3 regions of the Alkalihalophilus pseudofirmus genome follow, and region 3 is predicted to be linked to each of the others. Evidence: riboswitches for the same ligand, from Rfam matches in the RefSeq annotation. Region 3 holds a riboswitch; each other region holds the start of a gene.
What was found. A riboswitch is a leader RNA that binds a small molecule or an ion and turns the genes downstream of it on or off. The one in region 3 is predicted to bind cobalamin.
Positions count from the first base shown of each region.

Region 1: another riboswitch for cobalamin. It lies ahead of PQ478_RS02110 (ribonucleoside-diphosphate reductase subunit alpha); the one in region 3 lies ahead of PQ478_RS07315 (ABC transporter substrate-binding protein).
Region 2: another riboswitch for cobalamin. It lies ahead of PQ478_RS15040 ((2Fe-2S) ferredoxin domain-containing protein); the one in region 3 lies ahead of PQ478_RS07315 (ABC transporter substrate-binding protein).

Region 1 covers NZ_CP117835.1:390,762-397,831, forward strand. Annotated here, with positions in the region: gene PQ478_RS02085 (alanine/glycine:cation symporter family protein) at 1-592, shown strand, start outside; gene PQ478_RS02090 (transcriptional regulator) at 714-1,250, shown strand; gene PQ478_RS02095 (alpha/beta hydrolase family protein) at 1,253-2,191, shown strand; gene PQ478_RS02100 (YbjQ family protein) at 2,371-2,691, shown strand; gene PQ478_RS02105 (phosphatidylserine decarboxylase) at 2,708-3,490, shown strand; cobalamin riboswitch at 3,931-4,125, shown strand; gene PQ478_RS02110 (ribonucleoside-diphosphate reductase subunit alpha) at 4,314-6,485, shown strand; gene PQ478_RS02115 (ribonucleotide-diphosphate reductase subunit beta) at 6,500-7,070, shown strand, end outside.
Region 2 covers NZ_CP117835.1:2,820,726-2,827,795, reverse strand. Annotated here, with positions in the region: tRNA gene PQ478_RS15070 (tRNA-Arg) at 1-61, shown strand, start outside; gene PQ478_RS15065 (YolD-like family protein) at 113-469, opposite strand; gene PQ478_RS15060 (DNA polymerase IV) at 466-1,701, opposite strand; gene PQ478_RS15055 (PAS domain S-box protein) at 1,858-3,717, shown strand; tRNA gene PQ478_RS15050 (tRNA-Val) at 3,818-3,890, shown strand; gene PQ478_RS15045 (hypothetical protein) at 4,081-4,737, shown strand; cobalamin riboswitch at 5,100-5,286, shown strand; cobalamin riboswitch at 5,402-5,584, shown strand; gene PQ478_RS15040 ((2Fe-2S) ferredoxin domain-containing protein) at 5,698-6,087, shown strand; gene cobJ (precorrin-3B C(17)-methyltransferase) at 6,149-7,070, shown strand, end outside.
Region 3 covers NZ_CP117835.1:1,407,843-1,414,912, reverse strand. Annotated here, with positions in the region: gene cobD (threonine-phosphate decarboxylase CobD) at 1-171, opposite strand, end outside; gene cbiB (adenosylcobinamide-phosphate synthase CbiB) at 158-1,117, opposite strand; gene PQ478_RS07325 (heme ABC transporter ATP-binding protein) at 1,114-2,583, opposite strand; gene PQ478_RS07320 (FecCD family ABC transporter permease) at 2,617-3,675, opposite strand; gene PQ478_RS07315 (ABC transporter substrate-binding protein) at 3,638-4,633, opposite strand; cobalamin riboswitch at 4,839-5,019, opposite strand; gene PQ478_RS07310 (hypothetical protein) at 5,168-5,380, shown strand; gene PQ478_RS07305 (spore coat protein) at 5,385-5,687, shown strand; gene PQ478_RS07300 (DUF421 domain-containing protein) at 5,969-6,688, opposite strand; gene PQ478_RS07295 (MATE family efflux transporter) at 6,964-7,070, opposite strand, start outside.

The DNA of each region.
Region 1 (7,070 bases), 1.0 Mb from region 3:
TATTTTCTCAAATGAAGCTGGTCTTGGTACGGCAGCATTAATTGCTGGTAACGCTCGTGCAGACCACCCGGTAAAACAAGCTCTTGTAGCAATGACGGGTACATTTATTGTAACGATCGTTGTTTGTACGATGACGGGGCTGACATTATTAATAACAGGCTTCTGGGATCCATCAGGCGGCGTCTTATCTGGGGTTGCTCATGATGCAACGCTAGAAGGCGGTGCATTAACAAGTGCGGCGTTTGGCTCGGTCCTTGGAGTAGTTGGTGAATATATCGTTTCATTCTCAGTAATCTTCTTTGGTTTCTCGACGATTGTCGGCTGGTATGTGTACGGCGAGAAGTGTTTTGAATACCTTGCAGGCTCAAAAGGTATCGCAGGCTATCGTTTAGTGTACATCGCAGCTTGTGGAGTCGGTACTGTAGCAAATCTGGCAACAGTATGGGCATTTGCAGATATGGCCAATGCATTGATGATGATTCCAAACTTAATTGCTTTATTATTGCTTTGGAAAGTCATTGTAGCTGAGACAAATGATTATTTTAATAATTTCTATGAAGCAGCTAAAACAAATGCAAAACAAGCAAGTTAATTAGCTTAAAGAGGTTCTGTCATAAAGACAGAGCCTCTTTTTTATGGAGAGAGTAGACATATACTATAAAGTATATTATTATCATTATATAAAATGATAATAATGAGATGGAGGAAATGTTTTGGCTGAAAAGAAAGCAGATATCATGCTTCATCCTATTCGAATGAGAATTATTCAAGAGCTTGTTAAATCTCCCAACCAAACAGTACAGCAGCTAATTGATCATTTAGGCGATGTTCCGCAAGCAACAATGTACCGCCATTTAAAAATTTTATCAGACGCTGAATTGATTCACGTGGTGGAAACAAACAAAGTAAGAGGAACGGTAGAGAAAGTATATGCTGTGCTGGTTGAGAATTTAGCGATCACAGATAAGGAATTAGAAGAAACAGCACCTGAAGAACATCTTCGTTATTTTATGACCTATCAAGCGAATTTAGCAAAAGAATTTGAACGGTATGTCATGAGCCAACAACCGACTTCATATAAAGAAGATGGGCTAGGATATTGGCAGACTACGATTCACCTAAGTGATGAGGAGTTTGAAGAGTTTGCTGAAAAGCTTGGTCATCTCATTAAGGAAGCGGTGGAGAAGAAACCGAATAAAGATAGACGTGCACGGACGTTAGCAACCATTTCAATACCAGAGGTGGAATGATCATGGCAAAGATGGTCTCGATACAGCGTGGTGACCTTACAATTAGCGGAACGCTTGAAGTGCCTGAAAAAAAAGAGCAGTCCTATCCTGCAGTACTCATTATCTCAGGGTCTGGTCCCCTTAATCGTGATGGGAATGGAAAAAGAGGGCAAGTGTTTAATCTTTATAACTTGCTCGCTGCATTTTTTAAAGAAAATGGCTTTGTCACATTGAGATATGATAAACGTGGAGTTGGTGCATCAACAGGGTCATATCTTGAGGCCGGATTATGGGATTTGATTGATGATGCAAAAGCTGTGCTCCGCTTTTTAAAAGAACAGCCGGAAGTCGATCCGCGTCGTGTGTTTGTCATTGGTCATAGTGAAGGGGCAATGATTGCACCAGCTTTAGCTAAAGACGAGGAGCTTGCTGGAGTCATTTTATTAGCAGGTGCTGCTGAGACGATGGCTGAGGCGTTGGCCCATCAAAGAGGGCAGGCTGTTCGCAGTTTAAAAGAAATAAGCGGTATAAAAGGGAAGTTGTTAAAAGTGTTAAAGGTTCCCGAGCGGGCGGAGAAGCAGGGACCTAAATTCGATGAAAAAATGATTCGCTCGGAATCAGCAACCGTACGTGTTCAAGGAATGAAAATGAATGCGAAATGGTTTCGGGAACATTATCAATTCAATGCACGTAGGGTACTTGAGGAAGTTGAGTGTCCAATCTTAGCTGTAACGGGCTCAAAGGACGTGCAAGTCACGCCGGAGCGAGTGTTTGAAGTGGAAAGGTACGCAAGCGGCGAGGTGGAAGCCAAGATTATTCCGAACATGAATCATATGCTAAGAGATCAAGCAGAAGACTATTCGATTCTTCAGCTGAAGAGAGCATATAAACAAACAGGAAGTAAACCATTGTCCAACGAGCTGTTAACAACGATGAAAGAGTGGCTTGTTAAACATGTATAGAAAGTGGAAGGCTTCACTTATTAGTCTTGCTATTCTATTTCAGGTGTTAACGATAATCTTTGCTTTTATTGATATCACGTTGGCTTTGACAACTTTAGCTTTAAACATATTGAGCTTTATCGCGGTACTAATCGTATTTATTATAGAGAGGAAAAAAGAAAAAGAGGAGGAAATAGATTATGATGATAGTGACTACTGATACGATTGCTGGTGCTGAAATTACTGAAGTGATTGGGTATGTAAAAGGAGGCACGATTCAAACGAAACATATCGGCCGTGATATTACGGCTGGATTAAAAGGGATCGTCGGAGGAGAAATTAAAGGGTACAATGAGATGATGGATGAGGCGAGAAAGCTTGCTATTCATCGAATGGTAGAAGATGCGAAGAAAAAAGGGGCCAATGCTATTGTTGGCATGCGTCTGCAGTCATCAACCGTTATGGGTTCGGCTGCAGAGATTATTGCCTATGGAACAGCAGTTAAAATTTTAGAGAAGTAAATTATTGGAGGCACGAATGGTTAAACAGTCACTGTATCGTCTTTTTATAGAGTTATCAAATCATAAAATGAACTCTCTTATATTGAAGAGTTTTGCAGAATCTAAAATGAGCAGAAGAGTGAATCGTTCGTTTACTAAAACGTTTAATCTAAATGAACAAGAAATGCTAGAGCCTGTTCATTCCTATAAGAGTTTGCATGAGTTGTTCATCCGGAGGTTAAAGCCAGAGAGCAGACCGATTAATCAGCTAGAAGATATTCTCGTTAGTCCGGTTGATGGCATTTTGGCTGAGCAGCATATCCTAGCACCTGGTGTCACGTTTCATGTGAAAGGGCAAGATTATACTTTAGAAGAAATGTTAGGGTCTAGTGAAGCGGCAGGGAAATATGATGGCGGCGTAGTAATGGTACTTTATTTAAGCCCTAGTCATTATCACCGCATCCATAGCCCGGCAGATGCTGAAATCACAAAGCAATGGACGTTAGGCGGGCGATCTTACCCTGTGAACAATTGGGGGCTTCTCTACGGAAGAAGGCCGCTTTCAAGAAACTATCGAGTCATAACAGAGCTAAACGTTTCCGGCAAACAGTTAGCTGTTGTAAAAGTAGGAGCGATGAATGTTAACACGATTGAGCTTACTCACAAGAACTCAACCTTATCCCGAGGTGAAGAGATGGGGTACTTTTCCTTTGGCTCAACCGTTGTTTTAGTTGGGGAAAAAGGTTTGATGGAGCTTGCCGACAAGCAGACGCCAGCAGACGTACTAATGGGCCAAAAGCTGACCAATCGAGTTAATTAAACGTTTGTTTAACGGCATTTAGCATGTAATGATCCTCTACTTCAATAGTGGGCATGACAAGCCAGATTTTACAGATACGACAAGTAAGGATATAGGCTAGTCCCTCCTGGCATTATTTGTTTACCTCCGCTGAAGGCGCACGCTTTCCGCGGGCGGCCCGGGAGCTCAGCAGCTCACCGCGGAAAGCGAAGCATATTTCAGCAGCGGCGAGCCCGCTATACGCCATGTTTAAAGCATTTCAAGCTTTGAAGCTATACAATACTCCGATAACATACGCTTATTTTCCAGTTCTATTTATATGTGAATCATTCCCCCAATCTCCTAACCACCTGACCACCCAGCCGCCTAACACCTACAAAAATATAATCCTTGCATTCTACCCCTGATATCGTTTAATCTATCAATATATCGTATTAGTAATCATAACTAACAACTATATATTGTTTTTGTGGAATGTTGGTGCTGCTAGGCAGCTTAATAGGGAATCTGGTGAAAATCCAGAACTGTCCCCGCAACTGTAAGTGTGGATGAAATGAGACAACCACTGTATAAGAGAGCTGAAAGGTGCTTATACGGGAAGGCTCAGAGTAAAGAGAAGCACAAGTCAGGAGACCTGCCATCATTTCTCAGTCAGCTATCTTCGGGGGATGAGAAGTGAGACGGCAGCGGCTAGATTTGTGCGTTTTTGCAAGGTGCATTCTAGCTCGATTAAGGTATGCAAATGACCAAGTCCGTTTTACGCTCTATTTCTCAAACCTGAGAGATAGGGCGTTTTTTATTTGCAAATGAAATGTACATAGCTGAATGAAGGAGTGTGGGACAAATGAAGATAAACGTAAAAGAGAAAAAAGATAACCCGCTAGATGTGCAGGTAGATCTTGATTGGTTAGAGCAAACGTCGCATCTAACATGGGAAAAACGTGCAGCACATGCTTTAAATGAACTATCTGTGGAGGAGCCGCATTGGACTTATGTGGCAGCTGCTTGTTATATCAACCATTTGAGAGAACAAATAGCAGCACAACGAGGGGTAGAACCAAGAGTGCTTAGTGCAAGTTTTCCGGAGTATCTTAAAACGCAGATTGAAAAGGGAATCTATGATGAAAGATTAGGCTCGTATTCAACGGAAGAATTATACGAACTCGCATTAACGCTTGAACCGGCAAGAGATCAAAAGTTTACGTATATAGGCATTAAAACATTAGCAGACCGCTACCTGGCAAAGGCCTTTAATGATCAAATCGTAGAGCTGCCGCAAGAGCGCTGGATGGTTATAGCAATGACTCTAATGTCAGAAGAGAATAGAGGGTCCCGGCTTGAATTGGTAAAGGAAGCCTATTGGGCGCTCTCACATTTATATATGACAGTCGCTACACCGACAATGAGTAATGCCGGCAAAGCGGGAGGCCAGCTCTCAAGCTGCTTTATCGATACGGTGGAAGACGATCTAAGGTCGATTTTCGATAGCTGTACCGATGCGGCAACTGTGAGTAAGAACGGCGGCGGGCTTGGTATGTATTTAGGGAAGATTCGTGCAAGAGGTTCATCGATTCGTGGATTTAAAAATGTTTCCTCAGGCGTTATTCCTTGGATGAAGCAGCTAAATAACGTAGCTGTCAGCGTAGACCAGCTTGGCCAGAGGCAAGGCGCTATAGCGGTATACCTGGATGTTTGGCATAAAGATATCTTTGCTTTTCTCGATGCGAAATTAAATAACGGGGACGAGCGTCAAAGAACTCATGATCTCTTTACAGCTGTATCTTTGCCAGATCTATTTATGGAGGCTGTTGAGAAGAGAGATACTTGGTATTTGTTTGACCCCCATGAAGTTCGGATGAAAATGGGATTCTCTCTTGAAGATTTTTATGATGAGAAAAAAGGAAATGGAGAGTTCCGTAAAAGGTACGAGCAATGTGCAGCGAATGATGAACTGTCGCGTACAGAAATTCCAGCGATCGAAGTTATGAAACGAATTATGCTCTCTCAGCTTGAAACAGGAAGCCCGTTTATGTTCTACAGGGATACAGCAAACAGGCTGAATCCAAACAAGCATAAAGGAATGATTTACGGCTCTAATTTGTGTACTGAAATTATGCAGAATATGAGTGCGACAACCGTTGTGGAAGAAACACTTGAGGACGATACGATTTCGATTAAGAAGCAGCCGGGAGATTATGTGGTCTGTAATTTAAGCTCATTGTCGCTGGCTCAAGTATTTTCAGATGATGTGGTAGAAAGGGTCGTGAAGATTCAAGTAAGGATGCTAGATAATGTGATTGATCAAAATTCAATCGGCGTAAAACAAGCAGAGAAAACGAACAAACTGTACAGAGCGATCGGCCTTGGTACGTACGGATGGCATCATCACTTGGCGAAGCGAGGGATCGCTTGGGAGAGTGAGGAATCTGTTAAGGAAGTGGAGCGTGTATATGAGCGGATTAATCAAGCGGCGATTAAAGCTAGTGCAGAATTAGCGGCTGAAAAAGGTGCCTATCCGCATTATGAAGGGTCTGATTGGCAAACGGGCGAGTTCTTTAGTGAACGTGGATACGAAGGCGCAGAATGGGATGAGATTCGTTCGTTCATTTCAAAGCATGGCATGAGAAACGGGTACGTGATGGCTGTGGCACCAAATGCAACGACTTCTCTTATTGCTGGTTCTACTGCTTCTATTGATCCTTTGTTCCAAAAATATTACGTGGAAGAGAAGAAAAATTATCGTATTCCTGTTGTGGCGCCTGACCTCAACTCTCGGACCACTTGGTATTATAAGCCGGCTCACCTAGTTGACCAAACATGGAGCATCCGTCAAAATGCGGCTCGTCAGCGTCATGTCGACCAAGGAATTTCATTTAATCTATATGTTCCAAACAACGTCAAAGCAAAAGAGCTCCTTGATCTACATTTGCTTGCATGGAAAGAAGGGCTAAAGACAACGTATTACGTTCGCTCAACGTCGCTTTCAGTAGATGACTGTGAAAGCTGTTCAAGTTAAGAGGAGGAAATGAAATGACACTTCAAAAAAGAAAACTTTATAATCCACACGCCCCGAATGCTTCAACAGGAATTATTAATGGGGAAAGTTCAAATGTATTGAATTGGGATGATGTACGGTTCAGCTGGGCTTATCCTCTCTATAAAAACATGCTCGCTAATTTCTGGACGCCTTTTGAAATTAATATGAGCCATGATGCCAAGCAGTTTCAGAATCTAACAGAAACAGAACAAGAGGCCTTTAAAAAGATTATCGGCCTTCTTGCTTTCCTAGATAGTGTACAAACGGATTATTCATTAAAGGTAGCTGATTACTTAACAGATTCATCGCTTGTTGCATTAATGAGTGTGCTGTCATTTCAAGAGGTCGTTCATAACCAGAGCTATTCCTATGTGCTCTCAAGTCTTGTACCAAAAGCGACGCAGGATGAGATTTTCGATTACTGGAAAAATGATCCTGTCCTAAAAGAGAGAAATGAATTTATTGTAGATGGGTACGAGGAATTTGCAGATAACCCTACACCAGATACATTGGCAAGATCGATTGTTTACGATGTGATCTTAGAAGGAGTTAATTTTTATTCAG
Region 2 (7,070 bases), 1.4 Mb from region 3:
AGGGATATCACACGAGATTCCGGTTCTCGCGTTGTGGGTTCGAATCCTGCTAGGCGCGCCAATTTGTACATAGTCTACCTCTATTAACGAGTTGATCGTTAGTAGAGGTTTTTTAGTGGTTTGACCTGACATCTACTAGGCTAGTAAGGTCGAGCAGCTGTGTCTCGTGAAAAGAATCTTTAATATATAATCGTTTTTGAAGCTGATCTATACGTATTGGCTCCCCTACGATGGTTTTAAATGTGCCATTCTCCCAATAAGAAAAGTATAACTCGATATGTCTTTTAAGTCCTGCTCCTATAACTCTCTCCATCTCATGTATGGCTTGGTCATCAATCAGTGGTTTTTCTTTAGGCTGATTGTCTTTGAAAAGTGGCAGAATCGCTTCTTTATGTTCAGGAAGCAAAAAGCGACTCCCCTCCCATAGAAGGTTTCCGCGCTGTAATCTTTCTTCTGTTTGTTGTCTCATTTATAATGTCCTCCAATCTTATTTGCTCTCTCAAATACTTGGCCGGCTCTTGTTAAGGAAGAGGCACGAACAAGCGAAGCCGGACCATACCGTGAGTGAATCGAGTCCATCGCAGCCCCGATTCGTTCTTTTTGTTCCCAGCCTTGATCAAATAAGCTTAATTGTTTTTCGGCAGCTGAAGATAGGTTTGTGAGGGTTATACCTACCTGCCTAATTGGCTGGCCATCCCAAAATGTTTTAAACAATGGTACGGCTGTTTCGTATAAATCGAGTCCATAATTTGTAGCTTCTAAAAGCGGCTTTTGTCGTAAAAACGAACTTGGATGATCATAGCTTGCTCCTTTAGCAAATACTTTTAATGTGTCACCAATTACCTTTTTACCTCTCGCTCGTAACGCCACCTCTTCACATAATTCAAGTAGAATTACCTTTATCTCGCTCAATTCTTGGTAATCTCGAGGGAGCGTCATCGCATGGCCGATTGCTTTTTCACCGCCCAATGATTTGAAATGAACCGGTGATGAGTCATACCCGTTTGCAGACTCCCATAACACATGTCCTGGAATACCCCACTTTTTCTTTAAGCGCTCAAGAGGGGTAGTGGCCAATTGTCCGATGGTTCTTATCCCCATATTGTTAAAGTGAGTCCTCATACGGCTGCTGATCCCAAATAATGCTTCCACGGGGAGAGGCCAAATAGTATTAGATGTATCTTTATGCCAAATGGTAAAAAGTCCAGTGCTATTCTTTTTTGCAAAGTGATCACATGCCATTTTAGCGAGAAGTTTATTCTCACCGATGCCAATTCTAGCAAATACACCTGTTTCAGACTTTATCTCCTCTTGCAGCCGTACAGCGAGTGATTGCAAGGAACCAAAAAGATGCGAAGTGTAGGTGACATCAACAAACTGCTCATCAATGGAATAAGGTTCAACTAAATCACTGTACCGCTGTAAAATCGTAGTGATATGCGTAGAAACATCAACGTATGTTTGCATTTTTGGTTTTATAATATATAGATGAGGGCATTTACGCTTGGCTTCCCATAATCTTTCGGCTGTTTTTATTCCATATTTTTTTGCTAGCGGACATGCTGCTAATATCACTCCGCTTCTTCGTTCAGGATCGCCTGAGACAACGGTTGGAACTCCTCTAGATGCAGGGTGAAAGCCCTTTTCAACTGATGCATAGAAAGATTCCATATCAATCAACAATATTTCTCTTCTCTTCATAGCTCCCTCACCTAACAGAACGTTTGTTTGCTTTAAGTATATACGAACAAATGTTCAAAAACAATGGTAAGTTTTAGAGAGAAAAAGGGTTTCCTACATAAGTGTCGAACTCTATTGTTATAGAGATATATGTTTATGGCAGGGGAGGGGACTTATGTGGGAGTCGTCTTAGAAGGAAATATAAACCTTAATGTATTTTATAAAGTGGTTAGTCAATCACACGCTCCGACACTGTTATGTTGTTGGGGAGTAATAGAACAAACATTGGACATCCTGTGTGTAAATGAGGCAGCAACGCAATGTTTAAATAAGTATCAATTGAATTTACATGATTTCAAACAAATATTGTATGACAGTGCTTCTAACTGTTCAGCAGATATTAAACGAAATGAAGTGAAATGGCAGCGGACATTTACCGCATCTGCTGAAGTCTTTTCAGTTGAAGCTAATATCATCTTTCGTTCAGATGATGAAACGTATTTTCTACTTTATATTGAAGAAGAGAAAATAGAAGAAAAGGAAATAGAAGAAATAGAGGTTGAAAAAATAGATGGTAAAAAAACAGATGGTGAATTTACAGAAGACGAAGAGACAGAGACAGGCGATGCCTCTAAATTAAGCATTCATAATGTATTAAATGAAACGGAAGATGCGGTCTTTTTATTGGATCAGAGTGGATGCTTTATCGATATGAATAAAAAAGCTGAAACGTTATCAGGCCTCAATGGAGACGATTTTAAAGGAGTTCATTATGAGGAACTGTTACTTCAAGAGGATCGGCTGGATGTTGCCAAACACTTTCAAAAAGCGTTTGCAGGAGAAGTCCAAGTATATGATGTGACTTTAAATAGAAGACAGGGACTAATCGTATTAACTGTCATTAATATTCCTCACATCGTAAGCGGGAAGATCCGTGGAGTTTATGGTGTAGCGAAACCTAAAAGGCTCCCGTGTAATTGGAATAACCTTGCTAGCATCATTGAAGATAAATATAAGGTAATTGTGGAGAATTCCTATGATATTATCTGTCTCACTGATAAGGAGGGACATTATTTATTGGCCTCTCATTCTTATTTACCGGTATTAGGGTATGAGCCTTTAAAGCTTACAGGGCAATCGGTCCTATCTTATATTCATCCAAATGATCATAAAAGAGTTCAAGAAACCTTAATAAAAATGGTACAAACGAAAGAAGAAAGTGAAGCTGTCGTTTATCGAAAAATGCATGCTAACGGGCAATATAAATATTTTGAAGGAAAAGGAATGCCCATTTTATCATCAAGCGGTGAGGTTGTTTCTTTTGTAGTAATAAGCCGTGATATAACAGATATGAAAAATAGGGATGATCTCTTAATTAGATCAGAAAAGCTAGCCCTAGCAGGTGAGCTTGCAGCGGGGATCGCTCATGAAATCAAAAACCCGCTAACGACCTTAAAAGGCTTTTTTCAATTAACGGAAAGTCAATTAGAACCTTATCGTGATGTACTGATGCATGAGTTAAATCAAATAAATGATATTATTGAAGAGTTGCTCCTAGTGGCTCGCCCAAGAGCAATTAAGGAGGAAGAGGTGGATCTCTTAAACGTAATTAGGGAGTCTTTAACAAGCATCGACACAGAAATACAGCTTAAGAATATTACGTTAGACTTACAGCTTTGTGATGAGGCATATCTCCTCTGTGCACCACATCAATTAACTCAAGTATTTATCAATCTGCTAAAAAATGCCGTCGAAGCAATGGATAATGAAGGTAATTTATCTATCAATGTAAAAAAGGTCAATCAAACAATCCATATTATCGTTAAAGATACCGGTATAGGAATGACACAAGAAGACCTGGCTCGCCTAGGCGAACCTTACTATTCTATTTCAAGTAAAGGGACAGGCATTGGCTTGATGGTATGTTATAAAGTTATTGAAAATCATGGAGGGAGTATGTCAATCACTAGTGTATGTGAGGTAGGTACTGAAGTGAGTATTCAACTCCCCGGTTTACAAACCATGAGCCTCAAGTAAATTTGAGGCTCTGCTATTTCCAAGTAATAGAATTTTATAAAAGAGATTGACAATATGTCAATCTTAACGTATAGTTATAAGTGTCGTTACTACATATCTTGATCCGTTAGCTCAGTTGGGAGAGCGCCACCTTGACAGGGTGGAGGTCACTGGTTCGAGCCCAGTACGGGTCATACGTTTTTGAAAATCCTTATTCTGTATTCAGAATAAGGATTTTTTGTGTTTAGAACCTCTCGCTCCGAAAGTCCTATAGTTAGTAAATTATTTTTCGTGATGTGCGAATCTTTTAAGAACGCTTTACGTCTATTATAGATAGCTGGTCTTATATGCATCAATAAATTAGATATTTGGGGGAGGTTCATATTGAAGAAATCAACAATCATTTCAATTGGATCCGTAGTGATCGTTATAGCAGGGATTGGAATTTATTCATTATTTGGAGGAGACAACGAGATTCAGGTTGTTAGTGGAAGTGAAGAGGAAATAGAAATAGAGGTACAAGAAGATGATGAAGATGTTGGGGCATTAGAAGAAGAGGTCGTAGAAGAACCCTCTGAAGAAATCTTTAATGATGGGATGGATCCACTTGAAATTCGGGAAACAATTCAAACAGTCCATGGAGTCTTAAATGGGATAACAGGGCATGGGCAGCTTGACACCTATCGTGAAAGTGGTGACGGAGCTCATATTGATAACTTTAATAAAATTGAATCAAACTTATTGGACCAAGCAAATCTAATTGAAAAAGTAATTCCTCATGTTCAGCATGAATTACTACGTAAAGACCTAGAAACTTTTGTGGCTATTACAAGATATGCGACTGAATCACATGAGGTAGAACACTTGTTATATTCTCATCGGATTATCCATGATGTTGAAACGGTACTTAATGAAGTGAGTGGTAAAAACATTTTTGGGGCAGCAGTATTTGTGGCGAGTGCTGGATACGAGCCAACAGCATTTGAAGCTGCAGTTAAACCAATCTTACAAACTCTCGCTTCAGAAGAAAGCGAGGAGTAACTAGTTCGTTAATACTACCTAAGAAGTAAGGCTGGTCCATAATTAGAGTGTTTAAAATCAAAATAAGAACGAAGCGCAAAGCTAGCGGATGGACTATACTTGAACCTCAAGTGGGTACTAGAGCAAAAGTGAGAATTAAAAAACTTAAGTCCGACCTTCCGCAAGTTACTACATATCTTGGTCGGTCAGCTCAGTTTGGAGTGCGCCACTTGAAAGGGTGGAGGTCACTGGTTCGATCCCAATTTAATGCTTGTGAGAGAACAGTATTAAAAGGGTGTGCTCTTTTGTGATGAAATAGATAGACTTTTCCGAATATACCAACTGGTAAAATAATTGTTGCTATTGTTATTAAAACATAGTTTAATAGACAGTATATTAAAAGTGCCCTAAATTAGTTACGGGATAATAGGGAAATCAGTTGAAATCTGATGCAGCCCCCGCTACTGTATGTGTTGATGAAAATGTCGTGCCACTAGATACTATCTGGGAAGGGACATGAGTAAGCTGAACAACACAAGCTAGGAAACCTGCTTTTAATTCAATGTATCCAGTCTTCGGAGGGAGGACGAGGGATGTTCATATGTGAGATCTATCATTAATCTCTATATTTGACATGCCCACTAACCTATCTTCCAATATGAAGCTACGGTTTTTTTTGTGGTTAATTTTATATGTAAAGCAAGGTGTATAACAGCTCGTTATGCTTAAAAGGGAAGTACGGTGTAAATCCGTCACGGTCCCGCCACTGTAATGGGAAGTTTCGTTGTATGAAGTCACTGATTAATCGGGAAGACACAACGAAATGATGAACCTAAGTCAGGAGACCTGCCTTGTTTTTCTTCTTCAATACCTACGGGTTTATAGGTAGAGAAGTGTAGTAAATGCTGTCTTTTTTTTGTATGGCATTTTATGCACCTCTACCTAGGGGTGCTTTTTTTATTTTGAAAAAGGAGTGAGTGGATGACTACTTGGAATTTAAATGGTACACAAAAACATGTATTAATCTGTAATGGATCAAGCTGTATGCGTAAAGACGGGGAAGAGATCACCGTTGCAATCCGTGATGAAATTAATGAGTTAGAACTTGATGATAAGATTCATACGTCAAGAACTAGATGTAACGGTCGTTGTAAAGATGTGTGCGTTGTGGTCGTCTATCCTGAAGGGAATTGGTATGAAGTGGACTCTCCGGAAAAAGGAAGGTCCATCATAAAAAGCCATGTTGATCCCACCATTGAATTAGGAGACTCTCTTATCTACAGCTTTAATAATGAGGAGTTTAAAGCAATAAATACTGATAAACGAATTAAAGGCATTGAAAAAGGTGAAAAGAAACAAGCGAAAGTCTAATTGAAACGGCTTACATTATAGCCTGGATCAAGGAGAGGTAATCAACTCAGGAGGTGTGATAATGCTTGGGAAGTTATTAGTTATAGGGTTTGGTCCTGGCAGTTTTGAGCACATGACAAACAGAGCATTAACAGCCATACAAGAAAGTCATTGCATAATTGGATATAAAACCTATGTAGATCTGATTAGTGATTTATTAACAGATCAAGAGATTATAAGTACTGGGATGTCAGAAGAAGTGAGTCGTGCACAAGCTGCGGTAAAGCTCGCTGAAGAAGGAAAAACAGTGGCTGTTATATCGAGTGGAGACGCTGGTGTTTATGGAATGGCTGGCCTTGTTTATGAAGTCTTAATTGAAAAAGGATGGACAGAAGAGACTGGAGTAAGTGTAGAGGTGGTTCCTGGTGTATCTGCTAGTAATTCATGTGCTTCACTACTAGGGGCACCGATCATGCATGATGCATGTACGATCAGCTTAAGTGATCATTTAACTCCGTGGAAGTTAATTGAAAAAAGAATAGAGGCTGCTGCACAAGCAGACTTTGTCATTAGTTTATATAACCCTAAAAGTGGACGGAGGACAAGACAGATTCAAGAAGCACAGAGAATTTTACTTAGCTATCGTTCTCCTAATACACCTGTTGGATTAGTGAAGAGTGCTTACCGTGAAAGGCAGCATATTGTTATTACGGATCTTCAGAACATGCTCGATCATGATATTGGTATGCTCACAACCGTTGTAATAGGAAATTCCTCGACATTCCTTTACGATAACAAATTAATTACTCCAAGAGGTTATCAAAGAAAGTATACCTTAGATAAAACGGAGCAACGATTAAAACCTCATGAACGACTCAGGCATGAAAATGAGCCATGGGCACTTCATCAAGGAAAAAAAGAAGACGAACAAATCCAGAAAAAAAGTCAAACACGAAAAGCTGAAGCGGCACCGGCCGCAAAAGTCTCAGAACCTAAGGAAACAT
Region 3 (7,070 bases):
TTCTGGATAAGCACTTATTGCGTCTTTAAGATCACTTTGAGTAAGGTTCGCATAATTGCTTATACCTAAAGGGTTCGTGTTTACACTAAAATCGATTGAGCCTTCTTCATAAGCCACTCCTAATGCTTTCGTAAAAATCTTAGGGTTGGCGCCGTGGTCAGGTAAGGACATACCACATACCCCCAATCATCCATAATAAAATTGTGAATCCGAACACTGTGCGTATCATCAAGCGATTAGCAGCAAGTATGTGTTCTGGAAGAAGTTTAATTAATGAGTCTCCCATTCTAGCTCGCTCTGACACTTGTCCGCCATATACATTTCTCCCGCCGAGCTGGATCCCCATTAGTGTCGCAGCTGCTGCTTCTCCCCATCCGCTATTTGGGCTCGGGTGCTTCTTCGCATCTCTTAAGAGAACATTGAAACACTCTGTTCGTCTGCGTTTTAGCGCAGGACGATTAAACATAATCATCATTAATCCAGTCAGTCTGCTTGGAATCAAATTAAAAAGATCATCCAATTTCGCCGCTGCATACCCAAACTCACAATATCTCTCATTTTTATACCCTACCATTGAATCGCCTGTATTAACGGCTCTGTAAATCATAGCAAGGGGAGCACCTCCAATCAGGGCATAAAATAAAGGTGCAGTAATCCCATCACTCGTATTTTCTGATACCGTTTCAATGGTTGCTCTTGTAATCTCTTCTTCCTTCAAATTCGTAGTATCACGGCCTACGATATAAGACAAATACTTCCTTGCTCCTATTACGTCATTTTTCATAAGAGGCTGCCATACATCAAGCGCAGCTTGCTTTAACCCTTTTGCAGCTATGGTCGTTGAAATAAACCATGCCTCTACCATAATTCCTAACATGGTATGAATGGAATAGGCAGTATAAACGATGATAAAGAGGACACCGCCGCTGATAATGAGTAAAATAAGCATCATCATAAACCCTTTAACACGACGTTGGCTTCCTTTGTTCAATCTTTTTTCAAAGAAGGAGATGATTTTCCCCATCCCAACGACAGGGTGCGGCAGCCATTTTGGGTCGCCGATCAGACGATCAATGATCACTGCAAGAGTTAGAGCCAACAAATGATTTAAAATCATATCCCCCGCCTCTTTTTGTTATTAACAATCGCCTCTCTTGTAGCTTCATATACCAATTTAGCCATTAACTTTCCAACTGGAGTAATGGTCCCGGCATATGGAAATTCCTCCCCTTCCTGACTAGCTGCAATCATTACACTGTCAGTAGACGTTCCGGTCGCAATCGTTTGGGTGACTTCATCTTTAATCCCTTCATCAAACATCGCTTTACTTTTAGCTTCCGTTACCGTCATTAACGCTTGAACGTATGCAGACTCAGGCATCTTCCCTTCCACAAATACCCAAGTATTTATTGTACCTACCTTACTTTCAATCTGCGGGTGAGAAAAAGCTCTTGTCGCATCGACGGCATTTGAGGTACCTGCTGTCACCATGACTAACATATTTAATCCATTTTCATTCACACGTAATATAACTCCATCTTCTAACATTGCCGCGGTCATCATGCCCATCACATCTTCACCGCTCACTTCACGTTCAGTAAGGTAATGTCTAAATTCGGAAATGACATCATCACACTGATAATCTTTATGCACATGACGATTAACAAACGTATTATGCCAGCTGAACCCTGCCCCTAATACAGCAGATGATAACGCCTTCCATCTATAAGGACTCGTTATTTTTATCCACTGTGCATTCTGTTCTATCTGTAATTGATCGATAGGTGAGAGACTTTCTTGATCAGCTGTTTCAGGAACAAATGTAATCAATGGTGAAGGATGAGCCGGATGTTCTCCGCACTCAAGCGCTGTTTTATACACATCAGTCAGAGACTCTTTTTTCATCACATTTCTCGGTTCGTTTAATGCGATTGTCTGACCTTCATCTAGTAACAAGACTCGATCACAGTATAAGCTTGCCATATTTAAATCATGGAGAACGGCAATGACCGTTAAGCTGCGATCCCTAGACCATTGCTTAAGCGAATTCAATAAGCTCATTTGATAGGATATATCAAGGTGATTCGTTGGCTCATCTAGTAATAAGATATCTGGTTCCTGAGCTAAGGCTCTCGCTAAAAGCACACGCTGGCGCTCCCCGCCGCTTAATGATTGAAGCGGTATGTCTTTAAATCCTTCCGTTCCGGTCTGACGAAGAGCTTGCTCGATCACTTGATGGTCCTCTTTCGTCAGACCTTGCAGCCATCCTTTTTGATAGGGATACCTCCCAAGCGCCACCACATCCGATACAGAATACGTAAAGGCCGTCTCAGATTGCTGAGGCAGGACTGCCATTAGTTTAGCTAATTCCTTTGAATGATAGGTTGTGAGAGATCTTTCATTTAAAATGATCTTCCCCTGCACGGGCTCCTGACTGCCGCTAATCGCTTTTAAAAGAGTCGTTTTACCACTGCCATTAGGACCAACTATCCCAAAAATCTCTCCTTTATTTACGTTGAAAGATACATTTTCAATCACGCATTTTTCGCCGTAGCTTAATGTTAAATTAGTTATATTTAACAATTACGTTCCTCCTTTCTCTTTCATAATTACGTTTTATCTTCCAATCTTGCGTTGTTTTAACAAAATAAGCGCAAATACTGGCCCGCCTATAATCGCCGTTATCACTCCGATTGGCAGCTCTGTTGGCGCTAAAACTGTTCTTGCCGTTAGATCCGTTAAGGCTAAAAATCCTGCACCCACAAACATTGAGAGCGGAATCAAATGCTTATGGTCGCTTCCCCAAAGCAATCTCGTCAGATGCGGAATGACTAAACCTACGAATCCAATCGTGCCTGAAACAGCTACTGCACCTCCTGTAACGATTGTAGCACCAAGTAATATGGTCAATTTACGCACCTTTAAGTTCACACCTAATTGACGGGCTGTTTCTTCACCAAATGCTAGTGCATTGAGTTCATGCCGGTTAAAAAACAACATAATAAAACCAATTAGAAAACAAGGAACAATCATGTATACATAGGGCCATCCTCGCATAGCCACACTGCCCATCAGCCAATTAATAATCTGCCGCAGCTCATCACCTGTTAATGAAATCATCAAGGAGATAAATGCGCCTAAAAACGAGCTGAAAATAATTCCTGCTAAAATAATCGTCTCAGCCGACATCGAACGCTGAACGATTCTAGCAAACCCTATAACTAAAAATAGAGTCAAAAAGCCTGAAATAATACTGACAAAAGGTAATGTGAACTGACCAATAATCGGCAAGCTGATGCCAAAAAATAATACGACCACCGCACCAACTGCAGCCCCTGATGAAACCCCTAATGTATAAGGATCAGCAAGGGGATTTTTAAGAAAACCTTGAAAGGCTGCTCCAGCAACGGCTAAACAAGCGCCGACCATCATAGCAAGCAGCGTCCTCGGAAGCCTGATTTCCATCACGATATTCACATGCATAGGATCTAGGACTGCATTGAGCGGTATATGTAATCCTTCTTGTAAAACGATGTGTATAACGGTAGAAAAGGGAAGTTCAACACTTCCCTTTCCGATGCTTATGATAAACGCTGTAAAACAAAATATTAGTACTGCTGTATAGGCAATAAAGTGATTATTCGCCAAATACCTCTGGATAAATGACTGACGCAAGTTCCTCTACTCCTTTTACAAGACGCGGACCTGACCTTGTGACTTCATCAGATTGCACATCATAAATACGCTCATTTTTAACGGCATCTACATCTTGCCAAGCGGCACGTTCTTTAATTTTCTCATCAGCATTTTCAACGTAATACCCGTAAGTTGTAATAATCACTTGTGGATTCAAAGTGACTACTTCCTCTTCAGTAAATTGCGGCCAACCCTGCTCCGTATCAGCAATATTATTAGCACGAATTAGAGTAAGCATTTCATCAATAAACGTTTCGCTTCCAGCTGTATATAACTCATCTGACACTTCAACCCATACATCTACCTGGTCTTCCTCACTAATTTCTGAAGCTTTTTCTTCAATAGCTGCAAAACGTTCTTTCATCTCTTCGATGGTAGAAGCTGCTTCTTGATCTCCGCCAGATGCTTCTCCAATCATTGTGATAGCCTCATATACGGCATCAATGGAACTGGCATCGTTAATGACAACTACCGGAATACCAGCAGCACGGATTTGATCTAATCCTTCAGTTGAACTATGTGCATTTGATTCATGGGATAAAACAAGATCAGGACTAAGGGATAGGACACGCTCGACATCAAAGTTCATATCTCCTACGCTCTCAATATCTAAGACTTCTTCAGGATAGTTGTCCCAATCTGTACGACCTACCACATATTCTCCTTGCTCAATTTTAAACAATGTCTCAGTAATACTAGGAATGAGGGAAACAATTTTCTCAGGCTTCTCTTCAATAACAACCTCTTCTCCCAAAGCATCAGTTACAGTTCTAGGAAAATCTCCCGTTTCTCCACTCTCACTCTCAACATTTTCTTCACCTGCTTCTTCTGTATCAACAGGCTCAGTACTCTCCTCTGTATCTGTTGTCTCCCCACAAGCAGTTAAAACAAAAGCAAGCATAAGTGCGGCAAGAATTGCATACCACTTTTTCAACATAAAATCCTCTCCTAAATATGTAGTATTACTTATTTTCTCTCTCTAGCTCTTCTGTGGAACATATTGTTGAATTAGGCGGCATATACACAAAAAAGCACTCCATGCCGAGGAGTGCTTACACATTAAAGTAGTACTAATCTTACTCCATTTTTGAAATGAGATAAAATAGAGTCGTTTTAGACCGCTTCCCCTTTTCCTCGAAGGTTTCACACGAAACACCTAGGCAGGTCTCCTGACTCATGCTTATCGATTACTTCCCCTTCCCATCAAATTGACAGTGGATGTGCAGGCAATCAAGCATTTACAGTGGCGGGACCGCGTTGGATTTACACCAACTTCCCTATTATCACTTCTATAACAAAGTGACCTAGATGTGCTATATGAGATTGTTAATAAGTATCTTTATTATACATGATCACCACGTATTCGACACTATTTTTTAAACATTTTGTCTATCAATAAAAAATTAATAGGTTTTATTTTATAAAACAGTGGAATTCATACATTACATTCTAAAACAACAAGGAGGCAACAATGATGGCAAAAACAAACTACGCAGCTCATGAAGTGTTAGAAGTTCATGAAATGCTGACAATTAAATCAGCTAGTGCTGCAAAATCCTCAATGATGCAAGGGCTGGCTTCTGACAAGAAACTAAAACAATTGCTACAAAAAGATGCCGCTGCATCTCAAGAGGCTGTTAAAGAATTGCGTACTATTTTAGAAAAAGTAGAGAAAGGAGAATAAGCTTATGTCTAGTATTCTTGATAAAATCAATAATAAAGATTTAATTAATGATGAGGTCATTGCAACAGATCTTCTAGTAACTGCAAAAGCAGCTGTAAGGAGCTATGCAGTAGCGATTACGGAAACAGCAAGCCCTGAGATCCATAAAATTTTAAAGAAACAACTAGATGAAACGATCCAATTACATCATGAGGTGGCTACCTATATGATTGAGCAGGAAATGTATCATGCTTATGATGTTGACGAGCAAGTCAGTCATGACCTAGAAAAAGCAAAACTTGCTCTTGAGATGCCAACTTCAAAATAACAATAAAAATGTTTTCATAACGAGTCTTTCGAACATAACGACTCATTTTAATATGTTGACTGACATACACCTTTGTTCCTTAGAAGGGCTGGTGAGACTCCGCATTACTATAGTAATGCAGGGTCTCACCGCTTTTTTTATCATAAGGTTTCCTTACTTAGTGTGATAATAAATTCATTTTTCTTTAAATGCTATTGTTCTACTGTGAAGCAAATTGCTTTGTATTTGAGTTACTCTTGTGAAGAACATTAGAAAGTAACGAGTTTGAAACGGACCCTCAATTAGTTGTAAATAGTCGGCATTTGCTGCTGTTCATTGTTTAAGGATACGTGAAGTTCTTGGTCATCATTAATGGAAGCGAAGAAGACGCGATTTACTTGAGCAACCCGACTTTTTTGTAATTCAGCAATTAACCATTGCCGATTTAAACCTAAATAGATTAAGATATCTTCGTAAATTTTCCCTTCTACGATTAAGGGATATGACAAACTTTTACTTTTCTTTTGTACATTCATATCCTCAATGGTTACTCCCAATTTATTATCTTTTTTCAACACACTTATTTGACCGTTTGCTTCGATAATTGCTATTTTCACCTCATTTATATCAAAAATATTTTTTTGTCGTAACATTTGCAGCACATTGTCGATGGTATACCTAATTCCTTTTAAATTTTCCACTAAAAGCTTTCCATCTTGTATAACTAATGTGGGTTCAAATGTGATATTTTTCCCTATCTTCCGGTGGGTTATGGATAAATAGGCAATAAATCTTTGTATTAGAGGAATCACTATAATAGCTAAATATGTATAAATATGATCAACTTTGGGATCAGCAATGTCTGCTCCTACCACATTGGCTAAGGTCATAATGATAAGAAAATCGAAAATAGGCATTTCTCCAATCGAACGTTTGCCCATATACTGTGTTACTATTAAAAATAAGGGGAAAATCGTAATAATTCTCGCTAAGATAATAGCTGACTCTTTTAAGACCTCCATATGTTTTCACCTATTCCTTCTTTAAGAGTATATAAGCAGAATAAGATTTATTGCATGAGTTTCATAGTAGTTATCCCCAATCGGACTTCCAGTTATTACTTTCGAATTCTAATTATCATTTTTGTTACTAAACAATTCCTATTAGTAATCCATATCCTAAGTTAAATATGAAAAGACGATTACGTTAAACGCAATCGTCTTAAAAGCATTTTCTCTAACAAAAAGTCGAGGGGTAATGTTCGGCTAAAGCCAAAAGCAATTTAAAATTGATTGCCTTAATTTGTTATCCCAATAACTTTTTCTTCGCTTTCAACTTCAGCACGTCCCTTAACTAAAATCGTATCCCTATCCTTATATAACAGCGCAGACGCTAACACAAATG